2 regions of the Lysinibacillus sp. NPDC093692 genome follow, and region 2 is predicted to be linked to the other one. Evidence: riboswitches for the same ligand, from Rfam matches in the RefSeq annotation. Region 2 holds a riboswitch; the other holds the start of a gene.
The links. A riboswitch is a leader RNA that binds a small molecule or an ion and turns the genes downstream of it on or off. The one in region 2 is predicted to bind preQ1.
Positions count from the first base shown of each region.

Region 1 (7,583 bases), on a different contig from region 2:
ATATATAGCGTAATTTATAATTTTCCAATATAATCATATTCAGAATATTAATAGTATTCAATTAAATTGATTGTTGGTATTTCACAAAGGTAAAAAAAAGGGAGTTCACAAGAAGAGGGGATGGATAGTTTTTATGATGCAGACGCCGTTAGTATTAACAAACTTTATTAAACGAGCAGAAAGCTATTTTGCTAGAAAGACTATTGTTTCACGTACGAGTCCACAGAAGATTCACCGTTTAACATATGGAGAATGGGCAAAAAGAACGCGTCGCTTGGCGGATGCGCTCACAAAGCTGGGGATGACAAGAGGAATGAAGGTTGGCTCCTTTGCTTGGAATCAGCACCGCCACTTAGAGGCTTATTTTGCGGTACCGTGTTCCGGTGCCATTTTGCACATGGTGAATATTCGTTTATCAGAAGAGCATTTAATTTATATTATTAATCATGCAGAAGATGAAATTTTAATGATTGATGTGGACTTGCTACCAATCATCGAAAACATTGCGCCTGAGCTTAAGACAGTGAAACATTATATTATTATGACGGACGAGAATACTTTGCCAAAAACGACATTACCGAATGCGTTATCCTATGAGGATTTATTAGCAGCGGCGGATGAAAACTATCAGTTCCCAGAAGATATAGGGGAAGAGGAGCCTGCTGGAATGTGCTATACAAGTGCTACAACAGGAAATCCAAAAGGGGTTGTATATTCACATCGAGGTCTAGTACTACATAGTATGATGCTGAGTATGTCTGATTCAATGGGCATTTCGGAGCGTGATGTCGTGATGCCAATTGTACCGATGTTTCATGCAAATGCATGGGGCTTACCATTTGCTAGTGTCAATGTAGGTGCTACACAAGTATTGCCTGGTCCACAATTCACATCAGCAATCATATTGGATTTAGTAGAGCAGGAGAAGGTTACATTAACAGCTGGGGTACCGACAATTTGGATTGGTGCGTTGCAGGAACAGGAGAAGCATGAGCGAGATATTAGTTCGTTACGTGCTATTTGTTGTGGCGGGTCAGCTTCACCTACTCGACTTATTCGTACATTTGAAGAGCAGTATGGCATTCCGTATATTGTCGTGTATGGAATGACTGAAACTACTCCAATTGTAGCGTTATCAAATTATATGTCTTGGATGGATGAATGGCCTATTGAAAAGCGTATTGAATCGCGAGCAATGCAAGGTATGACGATGGCTGGTATTGAATCGAGTATTACCAATGACAATGGGGAAGTACCATGGGATGGAGAGACGATGGGTGAGTTACGCTTGCGAGGTCCATGGATTTCACACGAGTATTATCGGGATGAGCGTACCAATGATGCCTATCGAGACGGCTGGTTATATACAGGGGACATTGCGGTACGAACAGAGGATGGCTTTATCAAAATAACAGATCGTACGAAGGATTTAATTAAGTCGGGTGGGGAGTGGATATCCTCAGTGGATTTAGAAAATGCATTAATGACTCATGACGCTGTGTTGGAAGCGGCAGTTATCGCAATTCCACATGTCAAATGGCAAGAACGCCCGTTAGCTTGTGTAGTATTGAAGGAAGGAATGTCAGCAAGTGAAAAGGAGCTTCTTACATTTTTAGAAAGCCAGTTTGCAAAATGGTGGGTACCAGACGATGTGGTATTTTTAGACGAAATTCCAAAAACATCAGTTGGAAAATTCCTAAAAGCTAAGCTTCGTGATAATGTAGCAGAAGTTTATCCGAAATTGGGTTCACTCGTATAGATAAAAGAGCGATTTCCACAAAGGGAAGTCGCTCTTTATCTTTACCTTTATCTATTTAGCATTTGAAATACTTGCTCAACGTCTTTGTCTCCACGACCAGAGATATTGATAATAATGCTCTCTTCCGGAGATAATGTTGGCACAAGCTTAAGTGCATGAGCCACGGCGTGGGAACTTTCAAGTGCTGGAATAATGCCTTCAACCTTTGATAGCACTTGGAATGCTTCGAGCACCTCTTCATTCGTCACCGTTACATATTCTCCGCGACCAATTGTTTTTAAATAGCTATGCTCTGGACCAGCTCCAGGATAATCTAGTCCAGCGGCAATCGAATAGGTTGGTAATGGATTACCTTCTGCATCTTGCAGCACTAAACATTTGAAGCCGTGTAATTCACCCGGTGTTCCTTCATTTAATGTGGCGGCCTTATCTGGCTCAATACCGATGAGGCGAACGTTTTCATCTGCAATATATTCTGCAAACGCACCAATCGCATTACTACCGCCGCCGACACAAGCAAGTACTGCTGCTGGTAGCTTACCTTCTTTTTCTAAAATTTGTTCGCGACTTTCACGGCTAATGACGGATTGGAAATGCTTCACCATTGTAGGGAACGGGTGAGGCCCAACCGCAGACCCTAGTAAATAGAAAGTCGTCTCATAGTTTTCTACTAAATCAGCAAATGCTTCATCCACTGCATCCTTTAGTCGCCCTTGACCTTTATCAACAGCTACTACCTTTGCACCAAGAAGCTCCATTCGGAAGACGTTTAATGCTTGGCGCTTAGTATCTTCTAAACCCATATAAATTGTGCAATCCATCCCGAACATTGCGCAAGCAGTTGCTGTTGCTACACCATGCTGACCTGCACCTGTTTCGGCGATAACACGATTAGCACCCATGCGCTTGGCCAATAAAATCTGTCCAAGAACGTTATTAATTTTATGTGAACCAGTATGGTTAAGATCTTCACGTTTTAAATAAATTTTTGCGCCACCTAATTGTTTTGTTAAATTTTCAGCAAAATAAAGTGGAGATTTGCGCCCAACATATTCACGGAAATAATAATCTAGCTCTTTATTAAAGTCTTCATCTTCTTTATATTTTTGAAAGTTTTCATCTAAAATACTTAAAACATTTTGAAGCTCATCGGGAACAAAGCTACCGCCAAATTCACCAAAATATCCTTTTTTCTCTGCTACTATACTCATCTTCTCTCGACTCCTCTATCTAATTTTTCCATAAAAAAAAAGCCACTACAATCCTTCTGTAAAAAGGACGAGTAACCGTGGTGCCACCTTCATTCGCAAAAACTGCGCGCTTTCGTACTCCGATAACGGGGAGTAACTTCGTCCTCACATTTGATGAGGCTGCTCCAAAGTCCATTCACAAGTACGTACTACTGATTTGCACCAACCATCAGCTCTCTTTAAGTACTAGCGCTTGCTACTAATCTTTTTCCTAGCATTTATTGAAATGAATTTTAGAATATTTTCAGAATATTGTCAAGGTGTCTTCCGAAAAATAAAAAAAGACGAATCTAAAAGATCCGTCAATTAAATCAAGTTAAATTAAATTTTTGAAGTTTAAGCGTTTGTTCAATACGTACATAATCGGTGCACCAACCGCTAAGACAACAAATTCACCTGCAGCAACAGTTAACCATGTCCAGAAGAATGGTAATTCTAATGCTAAATTCAATTCAAATGCAATGATGAACATTGTACAAGTAAATAAAAATGTATTGATGATTAAACGCGCCCAAATATTTTTGACAAATTTACAAATAAGAATGAGCAACCCAAGAGTAATCATCGAATGGCCTACACCGAAAACTAAATCGTAGATACCGAGTGGTGAAAAGAGGTTAGAGATGAACACACCAATAATGATACCAACGGCAAAGCGTGGATTAAATGCAACTAAATGGTTAAATATTTCCGATATTCGGAACTGCACCTCTGTAAAGCCAAATGGCGCGACTAATAATGTAATAGCAATGTAGAGTGCTGCAATAATGCCACTCGTTGCTAAAAATTTTATTTTCATATTTATTTCTCCTTAGTTTTTTTACGTGGGATGGTTACGAACCACGTGAAGCAAATGCAATCATATCAATGTTCATGCTTATTTGTAAATAGCTACGTGTAAAAAATTATAGTGCTAACGATAATAATTTGATCTTGTTCAAAGTTTTTTAATGACAATGCCTATGAAAAGGGGCTTGTACACTTACTAGAAAATTATGCAGAAATAGCAGATGAGAAGTAACCTCGAAAGGTTTGAAGTCGTGGATATGTCTGGTCACTTGTTAAAACAGTACTTTTAACAAGTGACCATTTCAGTAGTTTAAAACGCTAAATAATTAAGCGGATTTTGGGGCAGGGTGAATGGAGGCTCTATTGATAGTGGGGGATGGATATATCCAATGATTATGAACAGCACTTTTAGAAATTACTCCTCTAAAGTATTTTTAATTTCTTCTATTTCAAAAATTAAATCGTTAACTTGTTTCTTGAATTCATCTGTATATTCTAATTCCTCTTCCATTTCTTTCGTATACTCTAAGGCATTTAGAGTGAAATCCAAAGCAAAAACAAATAGACTGTCACATAGATTAGAAATGATTGTATCAACATTTCCTATAGTTGCATTTTGATGTTCTTGTGAATAAGAAGATTGGTTTAAATCGATTTTATCATTATTCATGGTATTCCTCCTTTTTGGGAACGGCACTAATCTCATATGCATCATATGCATTAAATGTAAAAAGGGGGACTAAAATGACCATTTTCTGTAGATTTTTATTAGCAAGAAATAAATGAGTATTGCACGTCTAACCATAAAGGGAGTAATACTTCTAAAGCACTCGCGGGTTGTTTTTATTCAGCAATTCAAGACGTTACTCAAACTTCCAAAATATCCTGTTACTCAAAGTAGTGGGCTAGTAGAAAATTTAAAAAAGTAAGAGCGAATTAAACCTGTTATGAGGTACTGACATTTTCACTGTCAGGTTTTTTAGTTTTTACATATATTACTTAAAATTAGATGTCAGAAAAATAACTTCGCTAAATTGTAAAAAAATTTTTTGTTATGTTAGAAAAAGAAATCAAATTGTAAAAACAGCGTAGTTTAGCGGTTTAAAGCGACAAATTGATTGAAAAGAAAAAATATTTTGCTGGAATTAATAGTCAGAAGATTCATAATGTTGTTGACGAACCTTGCTAATAGCGATAATATAGCGATACGTTCACACTTCGCTTGGATAAAGTGTGATAAATATCAGAGATCAAAATCGGGGGGATTATTTGTGAAAAGCAATTTAAAAAAGCTTTCGTTCCTGTTATTTGGATTAGTTTTAATGCTTGCTGCTTGTGGTAGCAGTGGTTCTAGTTCGTCGGATTCGAAAGGGAACGAAACGAATAATGCAAGTGAGGGCGGCACGACAGATGATAAAACATATAAGATCGGGATTACTCAAATTGTGGAGCATCCATCTTTAAATGCTGCAACTGAAGGTTTCAAAAAAGCGATTGAAGAATCTGGCTTAAAAGTAGATTACGATCAACAAATAGCGCAAGGTGATAACAGTCTTAACACGACGATTGCAAACAATCTAGTAAGTGCCAACGTAGATTTAATCTTTGCGAACTCTACGCCGTCTGCACAAGCGGCAGCAACAGCAACTAGTGATATTCCAATTATCTTTACTTCTGTAACAGATGCTGTTGGCGCACAGCTCATCGATTCTATAGAGAAGCCAGGGAAAAATGTAACAGGAACAATCGATTTACATCCTGATACTATTTCGAAAACAGTGGCGTTCTTAAAGGATTTGGGTGCGAAAAAAGTAGGTATGGTTTACAACGCTGGTGAGCAAAACTCAGTAGCACAAGTAAAAGAAGTGAAAAAAGTGATGGATGAGCAAGGCTTAACAGTAGTTGAGGCATCTGCGGCAACGTCTGCAGAAGTAAAACAAGCTGCTGAATCGTTAATCGGTAAAGCTGATGCATTCTATATTATTACTGATAATACAGTAGTTTCGGCACTTGAGTCTGTCATTGATGTAGCAAATGCTAATAAATTACCATTAGTTGTTGGAGAGCTTGACTCTGTGGCACGTGGTGGCTTAGGTGCATATGGTTTTGAATATTTTGACATCGGTTATGAAGCAGGACAAATGGCTGTGAAGATTCTAAAAGGTGAAGCAACTCCTGCTGATATTCCAGCTCAATATCCACAAAAGCTAAAACTATTAATCAATAAAAAAGTAGCAGATGATTTAGGAATCGACATTAAAGATTCTTGGGGTGCGGAGCTTTTAGAAAAGTAATGACCTGACATGATCATCTTATGGAGCGAAGCGGGGGAGAACTAAAACTGCCCCCGCTTTATCTTCTTTTAGAATAAAAAAATTTAAAGGGCTTTTATGTAAGAAAGAGTCCTATAGTAAATCGTATTAGATCAGGAAATGCCCATTAAATTAGTACATCATCATAGCGTAGGGTTGATTTCCGTTCCGACTGGGCGCTTTGTTGTTGCTGTCGCTACGCTTTCGCACAGATAAAACATTTGCTGCCGCTACGTTAACACTACGCTTTCGCACAGAGCAAAGCTTCCTGGGGGCGTCCGATGAGCCGCTTCACTCGCTCCAGGGTCTCATCTGTGACGCTGATCCCCAAGGAGTCGTCCAGTCTCCACTCCAATCAACTTATATACATTGAAAGTATTAATAAATATCATCTCCAACTTTTGGTGATGAGCCATTATTGAACAAATGGATTTAGTAAAGCTTTCTACAAGTGAGCACGGAACATACTTCTAGCAATATGAACGTTGGAAGAAGATTTTATCACAGACGTCGCGCTAAATCCTTAGATTATATTATGTATGGCTTTCAATTATCTTAATTTTGAGCTCCATCGTTTTAGAGAATGGATCTCAGATAAGAATTTTTAATAAAAATTTGTTTAAGAAATTATTAGGAGATGATTCAACTATGTTTATAGCAATATTTGGCGCAACGGAGCAAGGAATCATCTATGCGATTATGGCACTTGGTGTGTATTTAACATTCCGCGTGTTAGATTTTCCGGATTTAACGGTTGATGGAAGCTTTGTAACAGGGGCGGCTACAGCGGCGACGATGATTCTGCTTGGCTACCACCCGATCTTAGCGACTTTAGTGGCAATTGTTGCTGGATTTATTGCTGGATGTATGACAGGAATTCTTCACACGAAGGGGAAAATTAATCCTCTATTATCGGGGATTTTAATGATGATTGCTTTGTATTCTATTAACCTACGTATTATGGGATCCACTGCAGAGAATACGATAGGTCGTCCGAATATTCCATTATTAAATTCAGAAACTTTATTTTCAAAGTTTCAAGCATTTTGGAGTAATTTGGGAATCGATACGGCATTAAATAACTTACTAAAAGGCTTCGGCGTTCAGCAACTACCTTCAACATGGAGTACGATAATCGTAGTATTAATTATCACGATTTTAATTAAGTTCATTGCAGACTGGTTCTTGAAAACAGAAATCGGCCTGGCTATTCGAGCAACTGGTGATAATAAGCGTATGATTCGTAGCTTCTCGGCAAACACAGATACTCTTATTATTCTTGGGCTAGGACTTTCTAATGCACTTGTCGCATTTTCGGGAGCTTTAATCGCGCAATATTCGAAGTTCTCAGATGTAAGTATGGGGATCGGGATGATTGTTATCGGTCTGGCATCTGTTATTATCGGCGAAGCAATCTTCGGTACAAAAACAATTATGCGTACAACTTTCGCCGTCATTGCCGGAGCTATCATT
Region 1 is NZ_JBNNUW010000001.1:39,225-46,807, forward strand. Features, by position in the region: gene ACQKN4_RS00175 (long-chain fatty acid--CoA ligase) at 134-1,759, shown strand; gene trpB (tryptophan synthase subunit beta) at 1,807-2,970, opposite strand; T-box leader at 3,031-3,231, opposite strand; gene ACQKN4_RS00185 (QueT transporter family protein) at 3,326-3,808, opposite strand; PreQ1 riboswitch class I at 3,815-3,859, opposite strand; gene ACQKN4_RS00190 (hypothetical protein) at 4,214-4,468, opposite strand; gene ACQKN4_RS00195 (ABC transporter substrate-binding protein) at 5,070-6,092, shown strand; gene ACQKN4_RS00200 (ABC transporter permease) at 6,759-7,583, shown strand, end outside.
Region 1: linked by a shared signal. The riboswitch ahead of ACQKN4_RS00185 (QueT transporter family protein) and the one ahead of queC (7-cyano-7-deazaguanine synthase QueC) in region 2 are both predicted to bind preQ1.

Region 2 (7,583 bases):
TTGTTGGCGGAGAGATTACTACAAAAGCAGAACTAGATATCGAAAAAATTGCCCGTAATACCCTAATCGGCATTGGATACACAGATGATAAGTTCGGTATTGATGGTCATAACTGTAATGTACAAGTTTTAGTACACACGCAGTCTCCTGATATCGCAATGGGTGTTGATTCTTCTAGCGATACAAAAGAAGTTGGTGCAGGTGACCAAGGTATTATGTTCGGTTTTGCGACTAATGAAACTGAAAACTATATGCCTTTAGCAATTGAAATGGCACATATGCTTGTAAAACGTGCAACTGAGTTACGTAAAAATGGTCAATTCAAATGGGCTCGACCTGATATGAAATCACAAGTAACAATTGATTATACGGATAGTATGCAACCTAAAATTGATACTGTTTTAATGTCAATACAACATGATGATGATTTTGACCAGGTAGAATTCATTGATTACGTTACAGAAAATGTAATTAAAGCTGTTGCGAAGCAATTTGGTATGAATGAAGACTTCCGAATTTTAATTAATCCTACTGGTCGTTTCGTAGTAGGCGGACCACACGGAGATGCAGGTTTAACAGGACGTAAGATTATTGTTGATACTTATGGCGGCGCAGCTCGTCATGGTGGTGGCGCATTCTCTGGTAAAGACTGTACAAAAGTTGACCGTTCTGCGGCTTACGCAGCGCGATACGTTGCAAAAAATATTGTTGCAGCAGGCTTGACAGATAAATGTGAAATCCAATTATCATATGCAATTGGTGTAAGTGAACCAATTAGTATCGCTTTAGAAACATTTGGTACAGAAAAAGTAGCGAAAGAAGAAATTTTAAAAGCGATTCGTCAATTATTCGACTTAACGCCAAATGGCATTATTAACATGCTAAATCTACGTAAACCACAATATCAACAAGTTGCAGCTTATGGTCACTTTGGACGTAGTGATGTAAACGTAACTTGGGAAAAAACAGACAAAGTTTCAGAATTAGAGCAACTTTTAACAGTTGCTATGGGACAATAATGCAATGCGTGCAAAATCGAGTGGCTACTGAGGAATTTTTTGCCACTCAAGACCGCATGCCATTATTTGAAGCTTTAGTCAATTATACTAAACAAGATGTTACGCCGTTTGATGTACCTGGTCATAAAATGGGGCTACATGAAAACCCATTAAAATGGACGCTTGGAGAAATGACATTAAGAATGGACGTAAATTCGATGAAGGAGCTTGATTTATTAAGTCACCCGGAATCGGTTATTAAAGAAGCTCAACAATTAGCTGCACAAGCATTTAATGTCGACTACGCTTACTTTTTAGTAAATGGAACTACTGTAGGAATTTTGGCGATGATTTTAGCGACATGTAAACAAGGTGATACATTGATCGTACCTCGTAACTGCCATAAATCAGTTATGAACGGCATTATATTAAGCGGAGCAAAACCAGTATTTATTCAACCTGAAGTTGATCAACATTTTGGTATTGCACACGGAATTTCAGTTGAAAATGTAAAATCGGCACTTGCAGAAAATCCACAAGCGAAAGCTTTACTTGTAACGTATCCAACATATTTTGGGTCGATGAATCAACTGCAAGAAATTTGTAAGCTCGCACATGAACAAAATGTAACAGTTATTGTTGATAGTGCACACGGAGCGCATTTAACATTTTTACCTGATGCAAACGATGCGATTAGTGCTGGTGCAGATGCAGTAACGGTCAGTATGCATAAAACTGGGGGTTCATTAACACAAAGCTCGCTTCTATTACTACAAGAAAAACGAATCGATTCGAAGCATTTGCAAAAAGTATTAAATATGCTTCAAACGACGAGTGCAAATTATTTATTAATGAGTTCTTTAGATGTAGCACGAAGAGAATTAGCGGTGTATGGACAACAACGTTATAGCCAATTAAAGTCAATTGTTGATGCAGCAATTGAAGAAATTGAAAATAATTCACGCTATGAAGTGCTAAAAGCTGATTATGTACAACAAAATTTCAATCAAGCCTATGATTGGACGAAACTTGTTATTCGTGTGAACGATCTCGGTTTAACTGGTTTCGAAGTTTACACAATATTGAAACAGCAGTATGGCATTCAATTAGAACTTGCTGAAGGATATGTCATAATGGCAGTCATTAGTCATGTTGATACGAATGAAACAATCGGTAAATTAGTACATGCGTTAAAAGATATTGAACTTAATTACGGAAAAAAAGAAGCGATTCAGTCAGCTTATGTGACAGCGAATCAAATAAATAAATTAGCAATGACACCGCAACAGGCGTGTAATGCTGAAACAGAAACAATTTTAATTTATGATGCGGTAGGTCGAATTAGTGCAGATTCATTAATGATTTATCCACCGGGAATACCACTAATTATCCCTGGTGAAGTTATTTCAGAGGAAGTAGTAGAATTATATAACTTCTATTTTCTTAATTTTGGGAATGTTCTGTTCGAAACGAAAGAAGAAAATTATATTACAGTCGTAAGGGAGACAAATAAATGAGCATTGAATTATCAACATTAGGAAGACACGTATTAATTGAATTTTATGGTTGCCCAAGTGAAATTATCGAGCAAAACGCATTAATCGAGCAGTTTATGAATGAAGCTGCTGACTATTCTGGGGCAACAATTGTAGAATCTTGCTTCCATCATTTCAACCCATATGGTGTTTCGGGTGCAGTAATTATTGCTGAATCACATTTAACGATTCATACTTGGCCAGAATACGGATTTGCTTCTGTAGATGTTTACACATGTGGTGACTCTGTAAGTCCATGGAAGGCAGCAGAATATTTAGAACAAAAACTGCAAGCGAAAAAAACAGAATCATTTGAAGTACCACGTGGAATGGCAGATAAAATTCGCCAATTTGCAGAACAAGAAATTGATACAATTATAGTGAAACAAGAAGTATTAGAGGACGTGATTTAATGAAATGGTATACAGAACAATGGAGCGATAACTGTAAATTTTCAATCGGATACAACGAAGAGATTCATAGTGAACAATCTCCGTTCCAAAAAATCGATTTTTATAAAAGTGAAGAGTTTGGTACTTTCTTCACGTTAGACGGATTGATGATGGTTAATGAAAAAGATGAGTTCGTTTATCACGATATGATTACACACCCAGCATTCGCTACTAACCCAGATATAAAAAAGGTATTAATTATCGGTGGTGGTGATGGTGGTACTGCTCGTGAAGTACTACGTTACAAATCAGTAGAAAAAGTAGTAATGGTAGAAATCGATGAGTTAGTATTCCGTTTGAGCCAAAAATACCTTCCAATTACAGCTGCTGGCGTCGAAGAAGATCCTCGTATGGAAATGATTTTTGATGATGGCTTAGCTTATGTTCAAAACGCAGCTGATCAATCATTCGATTTAATATTAGTAGATTCTACTGATCCAATTTCAGTCGGTGAAGGCTTATTTACAACAGCTTTCTATAAAGAATGTTTCCGTGTATTAAATGAAAAAGGAATTTTAATTAACCAACACGAATCTCCATACTTTGCCGAGTATGCAGAAAACATGCGCAAAGCACATAAAAAAATTAAAGGTATTTTCCCAATCGCGAGCGTATATCAATTCCATATGCCAACATACCCATCGGGACACTGGCTATTCGGATTTGCTTCAAAAGCATTACATCCAACTAAAGATATTCAAGTAGATGCTTGGGACAAATTTGGTCTAAAAACGAAATATTACAATACAGATTTACACGTTGGCGCATTCGCACTTCCTACATTTGTGAAGGAGTCACTTAATCGTGATGAATAAGAGGCTGGGACAGAACTAAATGGTTCCTTTATAAAGCCGAATAATCTCTAGATTTACAACCTAAAAATAAATAGAAAAACCGAACGATTCCAAAACACTTCATGAGCGTTTCATTGGATAGTTCGGTTTTTTGTTTGTTGACACACTTTTTTTCTAGCACATGAAAGTGACTATTTAAATTCAGAACGTGTTGAATGAATAGCTGAAAGAAATTGTTCATTAGGGCGAGGTCATTCGGAGGTAAGAAATTAATAAAGGGTCACTCTGCAGGAGTGACCTAAAGTATAACGATAAGATACTATTTGAACTTATCTAGTTTCTTAACTTTCATTGAAGCTATTTCTCCACAATTCTTACAAATAGTCAAAATCATTGGTGAACCCGTAATATTTAGCTTATCCATCCTAATTGGTTTTACATTTGCATAAGCATAAGATCCGCCTAATTCAACTTGTGCGAAGGAATCATTACCACAAGCCTTACAAACTAATTTATTATTTTCCATTAAATCACATCGTTATGTAATTTGTGTAAATTTTATCATACAAAAGCCATGGTGTCTTTGCACGCTACAGCAAACTAAAGAACAAAATAAAGAGAATAATAAATAAGTTAATCCACTACTTATTACGAATATTTAAGAATTTATGAGAAATCCTATTTAAACTAACTTAGTTAAAATTCGGTTTGCGATATATTAAAATCAAAAGACAGAGTTTCATTCTCTACTCATTTTGTAGAATTAATCTGTCTTTAAGTTTTAATAGCAACAATCTTTTAGAAAACAGCCTTAAAAAAATCCATTTGACGTTTTGCACTATTTTTTGTATTATATTGGAGAAAAGAATGCCCGGACTAGAACGGGAGAGGTTCATAGCTGATACCCTCTATAAAAAACTATGGAAACATGATAATTATGCCATGTCCATATCGGACGTGGCTTTTTTTTATGTGTTTGCTTATGTTTTATTAGAACGATTGGTGAAGCCTCTCTTGAAAAGTGTTGGGAAACATTTTACAAGGAGGTTTTTTTATGTCTGGCCGAAGCCATGAAGAATGACTGTCGGATTTAACATTATTGGGTAACCACAGTACACAATATTTTAATTCAGTAAAAATTGATTACCGATAACTACGGTATTGAATAGTTCAATCAAGAAAGAGGTATTTAGCTACCCTCTAAAAAAAACTATGAAGAAGCAGTACTTTTTCTAGTGCTGTTTTCTTGGAACAAGGGAGTTTTTACACATGAAGCAGGAAAAAGCAATTGTTGTATTTAGTGGAGGTCAGGACAGCACAACCTGTTTGTTTTGGGCAAAAGAACGTTTTCAAGAGGTTGAAGCTGTAACTTTTAATTATGGTCAAAGGCATCATCTTGAAATTGAATGTGCGAAGGCGATAGCAGAAGAGCTCGGTGTCAAGCATCACATTCTTGATATGTCACTCCTGAACCAGCTTGCTCCAAATGCATTGACACGACAAGACATAAAGGTAGAAGACGGAGAAAATGGTGAGCTTCCATCGACTTTTGTACCTGGTCGAAATCTTCTCTTCCTTTCATTTGCGGGCGTTTTAGCGAGCCAAGTAGGAGCTAAGCATATTGTAACTGGCGTTTGTGAAACGGATTTTAGCGGATATCCGGATTGCCGAGATGTTTTTATTAAATCCTTGAATGTAACGTTAAATTTATCGATGGATGATTCCTTTGTTATTGATACACCGTTGATGTGGCTGAATAAGGCAAAGACATGGGAGCTTGCTGATCAGTTTGGAGCACTTGAATTTGTTCGGGAAAAAACGTTGACTTGCTATAACGGTGTAATAGCAGATGGCTGTGGTGAATGCCCAGCATGTAAACTGCGAAAAAAAGGGCTTGATGAGTATTTGAGCTACAGGAAGGAGTCTTAAGGCATGTCAGATTTTAGAATCGTCGATAAGCTCCAAAAACTTGATGTAGATATTCAAAGAAATCAATTGAACTATCATGCAAAGCGTGTTCTCGTAAGTAAAGAATTTACCTTCGATGCTGCTCATCATTTACATAATTATGAAGGGAAATGTAAAAACCTGCACGGTCATACGTATCGCGTAATATTAGGACTGAGTGGATACACAGATGAACGAGGTTTGATGATTGATTTTGGCGATATAAAAAGAATATGGAAAGAAAAAATAGAGATTCATTTGGATCACCGTTATTTAAATGAGACGCTTCCACCAATGAATACGACGGCAGAGAATATTGTTGTTTGGATTTACGAAAAGCTGGCTGCGACCTTGCTTGATGAACAAAGATATGACGGTGCGCGTGTTGAGTTTATTCGGCTATACGAAACTCCGACTAGTTATGCAGAAGCGAGACGGGAGTGGATGGAAGTTGAGTAAGATACCTGTTATCGAGATTTTTGGACCGACGATTCAAGGTGAGGGAATGGTAGTTGGCCAAAAGACAATGTTTGTGAGAACTGCCGGCTGTGATTATTCTTGTTCTTGGTGTGATTCATCGTTTACGTGGGATGGCAGTGGAAAGCATCTTATTGTCCAAATGACAGCTGAAGAGATTTGGTCTGAGTTGAAACGTCTCGGAGGCAGCGGCTTTTCATTTGTCACGATTTCAGGAGGCAACCCTGCACTCATCCGAAATTTGGAGGGGCTCATTGCCACTTTAAAAGAAAATGACATAAAGGTCGGGGTGGAAACACAGGGAAGTAGGTGGCAAAAATGGATGTATGAGATTGATGAGTTGACAATTTCCCCAAAGCCACCTAGCTCTGGTATGACGACAAATTATTCGGTGCTCTCTGAAATCTTCGAAAAACTTAAAAATCGAAACAGTAATCATCATGTATCCCTTAAAATAGTCGTTTTTAATCAAGAGGATTACGAGTATGCTAAACAAATTCACCATCGTTATCCAATGATTCCTTTTTATCTGCAAGTCGGTAACGATGATCTCACGACGACGGACAATTCACAATTAATTACACATTTATTAGATAAATATCATGCGCTGATTGATAGAGTGATGAAGGATGAGGAATTAAGAAATGTCAAAGTACTGCCACAGTTGCATGCACTTGTTTGGGGGAATAAAAGAGGGGTATAGTGCCATTACAAAAATGGCATTAAGACAAATTCTAGAAGAGGATTATGATAACTTGCGACGGTATGAAAGTATAGGCTAATATGGCCTATACTTTTTTTGTGCGTCCAGCAGCATGGATGTAATCTGTTCGTGGCGATGAGAGCATGCATAGCAAGCTAATTATTTTTAAATTTACCTCTTGACCTTAAAGTAACTTTAAGATGTAGCATTGAATGAAGGCGCTATAATGTTTTGAATAAGTTGATGAAAATTCAGGATTTCATCGAAAGAAAGAACTACAGGTTCCATAATCTAATGGCATCGAGGGAATGACTTTACTATCTCGATTTATTATTGCCGGTCACACAATTTGGGAAGAGGGGGCAACGAAAAATGTATAAAAACGATGAAGAGTTAGTCGTTAGAATTGTAGAATTGAGAGGAGATTATTATCAATTTGGCTTGGAACAAGGTGGAGAATTAAAGGCATTACCGACCTTAGAACAATTGGAAGAGCTAGGGGAACTGAATATTAACTCAAATGTACAAAAGGCGAAGGAAATAATAAAGAACGTTTCACCGAATCTTTTTCAAGAACTGATCGGCTTGGCAGAAGGATTACTTATGGACATAAATAATACTATTAAACTTTTTAGTGGTTATGATGTAGCATTTCCACAAATGGGTTGCACTACATT
Region 2 is NZ_JBNNUW010000013.1:16,787-24,369, reverse strand. Features, by position in the region: gene metK (methionine adenosyltransferase) at 1-1,019, shown strand, start outside; gene ACQKN4_RS14800 (aminotransferase class I/II-fold pyridoxal phosphate-dependent enzyme) at 1,019-2,515, shown strand; gene speD (adenosylmethionine decarboxylase) at 2,512-2,946, shown strand; gene speE (polyamine aminopropyltransferase) at 2,946-3,800, shown strand; gene ACQKN4_RS14785 (hypothetical protein) at 4,099-4,305, opposite strand; PreQ1 riboswitch class I at 4,661-4,707, shown strand; gene queC (7-cyano-7-deazaguanine synthase QueC) at 5,049-5,708, shown strand; gene queD (6-carboxytetrahydropterin synthase QueD) at 5,712-6,185, shown strand; gene queE (7-carboxy-7-deazaguanine synthase QueE) at 6,178-6,906, shown strand; gene ACQKN4_RS14765 (C45 family autoproteolytic acyltransferase/hydolase) at 7,279-7,583, shown strand, end outside.